2 regions of the Lysinibacillus sp. NPDC097287 genome follow, and region 2 is predicted to be linked to the other one. Evidence: a T-box and tRNA genes for the amino acid it is inferred to sense, from the RefSeq annotation. Region 2 holds a T-box; the other holds one or more tRNA genes.
The links. The T-box of region 2 lies ahead of tyrS (tyrosine--tRNA ligase). A T-box ahead of a tRNA ligase gene usually reads a tRNA of that ligase, here a tRNA-Tyr.
Positions count from the first base shown of each region.

Region 1 (2,398 bases), on a different contig from region 2:
TTCGGTGCATATTTACGAATTTGCACAAGACGTTCATGCCCAATACCAATACTGACAGCAAGCGGCATCCCATGAATATTGCCAGAAGGCGTTGTATCCGGCGTATTTAAATCCGCATGTGCATCGAACCATATAACCCCTAAATTTTTATAATGCTCACCAAGCCCGGCAAGCGTGCCAATCGCTATACTATGGTCACCACCAAATACTAGGGGAAATTGCTTTTCAGTTACAGCTTCATGTACGCGGTTTGCTAAAGACGTATTCACATCAAGGACTTCCTCTAAATTTAATAACCTCATATCAATTTGTGCATGTTCCCGCTTCTGGCTAACACGAATATCACCTTGGTCTTGCACCGTATGACCAATTGCCTCAAGACGTTCCACAACACCCGCATAACGAATTGCACTCGGCCCCATATCAACTCCACGTCGTGCCTGCCCATAATCTGTAGGTACACCAATAATAGAGATAGTTTTTTTATTCACCATTCTATACCCCCTTCGTGTTGTACGACTATTGTAAAGCCTACAAGACACTTGGCTCAACCTATCATTTTTCTGAATTTTTATACAACAAGGTGCTAATACACACTATAAAGGTACAAATAATATCCCCACTACTTTAATCCAAGGTTTCAGCCCACACCATACCAGTATATGGTGTGGGGCTAACAAGAGATTTACACTGAGAGAAAATAAAAAAATCTCTTACTGAATTCAGTAAGAGATGAAAATTTTGTAGTTAATGATACACTTTTGAATATTTTATAGAAAAGTGAGCCATGAAGGACTCGAACCTTCGACCCTCTGATTAAAAGTCAGATGCTCTACCAACTGAGCTAATGGCTCATAAAAGAAAATGGCTGGGGTACCTGGATTCGAACCAGGGCATGACGGAATCAAAATCCGTTGCCTTACCGCTTGGCTATACCCCAAACATTCAAAATAAAACTGGTGGAGGGGGACGGATTCGAACCGCCGAACCCTAAGGAGCGGATTTACAGTCCGCCGCGTTTAGCCACTTCGCTACCCCTCCGAAATAAACACTATATGGTGGAGGATGACGGGCTCGAACCGCCGACCCTCTGCTTGTAAGGCAGATGCTCTCCCAGCTGAGCTAATCCTCCATAAAAACGGGTGTTATTTCTTAACAGTTTATTTATTCTTTTAGGCCTTCGCATTACTACAATGCTAAGAAAAATTGGTGACCCCTACGGGATTCGAACCCGTGTTACCGCCGTGAAAGGGCGGTGTCTTAACCGCTTGACCAAGGGGCCGGTTGTTTAATTATTCGTTGTCTTTAACAGGACAAGACTTATATTATCAGCTTTTTTTTATTAATGCAACCCTTTTTACAAAGTTTTTTCAAAAAAACTTTTTATGTGGAATATTTCAAGCTTTCCTTCATATATAATGTAATTTTTTTGTATCATCTTTTTAGAAAAAACTCAAAAACTAGACTACTTAACACCACTCAAATCTGGTCATAAGCAGCCTAATTAAAATTTTTGAAACTGGCAAATGAATAGTATTACCAGACAATCCTTTGGCGACGTCTGAATATTTTTCCTTCTTTATAATTCTTTTCGCCTTCTTTTCCTATCCCTAAATAATGCTCACTAATGTCTTTGTCCGACAATAGTGTTGCAGGATCACCTTGCATGACAACTCGTCCACTTTCCATAATATAACCATAATCAGCAATAGATAATGCAACATTGGCATTTTGCTCTACAACTAATATAGAGGTACCTTCCTCTTGATTAATCTTTTTTATATTTTGGAAAATTTCTTTTACAAGTAATGGGGCAATCCCCAGTGAAGGTTCATCTAGTAACAGCAATTTCGGCTTGGCCATAATGCCACGACCAATCGCTAACATTTGTTGCTCTCCGCCTGAAAGGAAACCTGCTTTTCTTGGCGCTAATGCTCGAAGCTTAGGGAAATAACCATAAATTTTCTCAATATCCCCTTTAATGTTTGAACGGTCTTTACGTGTATATGCCCCAGCAATTAAATTTTCCTCAACCGTTAGATCTTTAAACACACGTCTACCTTCTATACTTAAGAAAATTCCATTCTTCACAAGCACATCAGGTGTAATACCATTAATTTTTTTGCCTTGAAACTCAATTGTACCATCCGTAATTTGCCCACCGTCTCCAGAAAGTAGTCCAGAAATCGCCTTTAATGTTGTTGATTTCCCAGCCCCGTTACTGCCCAACAACGCTACAATTTTCCCTTCAGGAACATGAAGGGACATCCCCTTTAAAGCCAAAATAATCTTCGAATATACCGCTTCCACATTATTTACCTGAAGCATAGAAGTCCCCCTTTTCCTTGCAATAAAGACAAAGCTCCTAATTTCAAGGAGCTTGTCTACTGTTTATTCA
Region 1 is NZ_JBIWCX010000007.1:8,766-11,163, reverse strand. It holds gene rocF (arginase) at 1-491, opposite strand, end outside; tRNA gene ACIQ2D_RS11345 (tRNA-Lys) at 782-854, opposite strand; tRNA gene ACIQ2D_RS11340 (tRNA-Gln) at 866-940, opposite strand; tRNA gene ACIQ2D_RS11335 (tRNA-Tyr) at 958-1,041, opposite strand; tRNA gene ACIQ2D_RS11330 (tRNA-Val) at 1,057-1,132, opposite strand; tRNA gene ACIQ2D_RS11325 (tRNA-Glu) at 1,208-1,282, opposite strand; gene ACIQ2D_RS11320 (ABC transporter ATP-binding protein) at 1,537-2,328, opposite strand.
Region 1: it encodes a tRNA-Tyr, which carries the amino acid that the T-box ahead of tyrS (tyrosine--tRNA ligase) is inferred to sense. The anticodon was not compared.

Region 2 (2,398 bases):
GTTTGTGACATCTTGTAGTAGTCCTCGAAACACTGCTTTCGGCACAATACCTTTATGCTCGCGGAAATACTCATCTTCAGTTGCCAGAACGGCATTAATCACATAAGGCGAAACTGAGCCTAGTGAAGTTTCACGACGATCTAAATCTGTTCTCAATTTTCCAATGTAAATATCATTGGCAAAGTAAATTTCACTCGTTTCCTCATAATTGAAAATGAGTTCACGTAACTCTTCTTTCGAACGAAGAGGCTCATCTTTAACAAGGGAGGCAAAATAGCCTGCACCTACCGAGCCAACAAAAACTACACCAACAAGTACAAAGATTAAAAATAGTAAAAATAAGTTCCAGGTCACACTGCCTGAAAAACGTAATGTCTTCATCCATTTTTGTTCGAGTAGCTTATCGATCTTTGCGTTGATTTTTTCAATCCAATCTTTCACGTAATCGACCTCCTAAAATCATGGTCTATTATAGCATATTTTGTTTTGACTAGAACATAGATATTGACTTTGCAATAGAATCGTTTAGAATAATGTTTATAGTTTTCTAGTGATGAAAAGTTTGAAGTAGTTTCTATATTCCCTGTTTAGAGAGCTAGCGGTTGGTGAAAGCTAGTCATAATGTAGAGATGAATTACGTACTTGGAGCTTAGACGTGCGCGCCTGCGATAAAGGCGGTCAATGAAGAGGAAGATGGATGACATCTTCAAGCCGGGTGGTACCGCGTTAAGTGAACTTTAACGTCCCTGCATGCAACTTGTTGCGTGTAGGGACTTTTTTATTGTAGAGATTACCCTTGCACGTAACAGATAACAAACATTACTAGGAGGAATTAAGATGACAAACGAATTATTACAAGATTTAGAATGGCGTGGCCTGCTGTACCAACAAACTGATGCTGAAGGTATGGCAAAATTATTAGAAGAACAATCAGTTTCTTTATACTGTGGTGTTGACCCAACTGCGGACTCTATGCATATTGGTCATATCGTGCCACTTTTAACGCTGCGTCGTTTCCAAAAAGCAGGGCATCGTCCAATCTTACTTGTGGGTGGTGCAACAGGAATGATCGGGGATCCATCTGGTCGTTCTGAAGAGCGTCAATTACAAACAGTAGAACAAATCGATAAAAATGTACAAGGTATTCGTGGACAATTAGAGCGTATTTTCGAATTCGCTGAAGATGGTAATGGTGCACAGCTAGTGAACAACCGTGACTGGATTGGTGAAATAAACACAATCGAATTTTTACGCGACTACGGTAAATTAATCAATGTCAATTACATGCTAGCAAAAGATACAATTGCGTCACGTTTGGATACAGGGATTTCGTTTACTGAATTTGCGTACACATTAATCCAAGGTATTGACTACAATCACTTATACAACCACTACAACTGCCGTATTCAAGTTGGTGGATCAGACCAATGGGGTAACATTACTACTGGTCTTGAAGTAATTCGTAAAACACATAAAGAAGAAACAAAAGCATTTGGTATTACAATTCCGTTAGTAACAAAAGCTGATGGCACTAAATTCGGTAAAACAGCTGGTGGAGCAGTATGGTTAGATAGTAAGAAAACATCTCCATATGAATTCTACCAATTCTGGATTAATGCGGCGGATGCAGACGTTATAAAATACTTAAAAATCTTCACATTCTTAACGCGTGAAGAAATTGAAGCGTTAGCTGTATCTGTAGAGGAAGAGCCACATTTACGTAAAGCACAAAAAGCACTTGCAGAAGAAATGACTCGCCTTATCCATGGTCAGGAAGCATTAGACCAAGCGATCCGTATTACTGCTGCATTATTCTCAGGTGACTTAAAGGCACTTTCAGCAGAAGAAATGAAAGATGCTTTTAAAGACGTTCCTTCTATTGAAATGGTGAAAGAAAGTAAAAACATCGTGGATCTACTTGTTGAAGCGGGAATCTCATCTTCTAAACGTCAAGCACGTGAAGATGTTACAAACGGAGCAATCAGTGTAAACGGTGAAAAGGTAACAGACCTTGCATATACAGTAGATGAAAAAGATCGTCTTGAGGATGCATTTAGCATTGTACGTCGTGGTAAGAAAAAATACCATATGGTGAAATTCAACTAATTCTATAAATACGAAAATCCCCTTGAATTTTCATTTCGAGGGGATTTTTGGCTCATCACCATAACGTGGGGTGGATTTCCGTTCCGGCTGGGCGCTTTCCGGGGGGCGTCCGATGAGCCGCTATGGGGCAACAGCTGTTTTGTGTAGCGAAAGGCGAATGCCGTCAGCTACTCTCGCCCGGCCTCCACTCCAATCAACCAGTAATCTAAAATCAATCGGCTCTTTAAACAAATGATATCCCTGACTTTTGGTGATGATCCGGATTTTTGTATTTTTCATTAGCCCGTTTTCT
Region 2 is NZ_JBIWCX010000006.1:98,875-101,272, forward strand. It holds gene ACIQ2D_RS10635 (transglycosylase domain-containing protein) at 1-441, opposite strand, end outside; T-box leader at 545-751, shown strand; gene tyrS (tyrosine--tRNA ligase) at 838-2,106, shown strand; gene ACIQ2D_RS10645 (cobalamin-binding protein) at 2,397-2,398, opposite strand, start outside.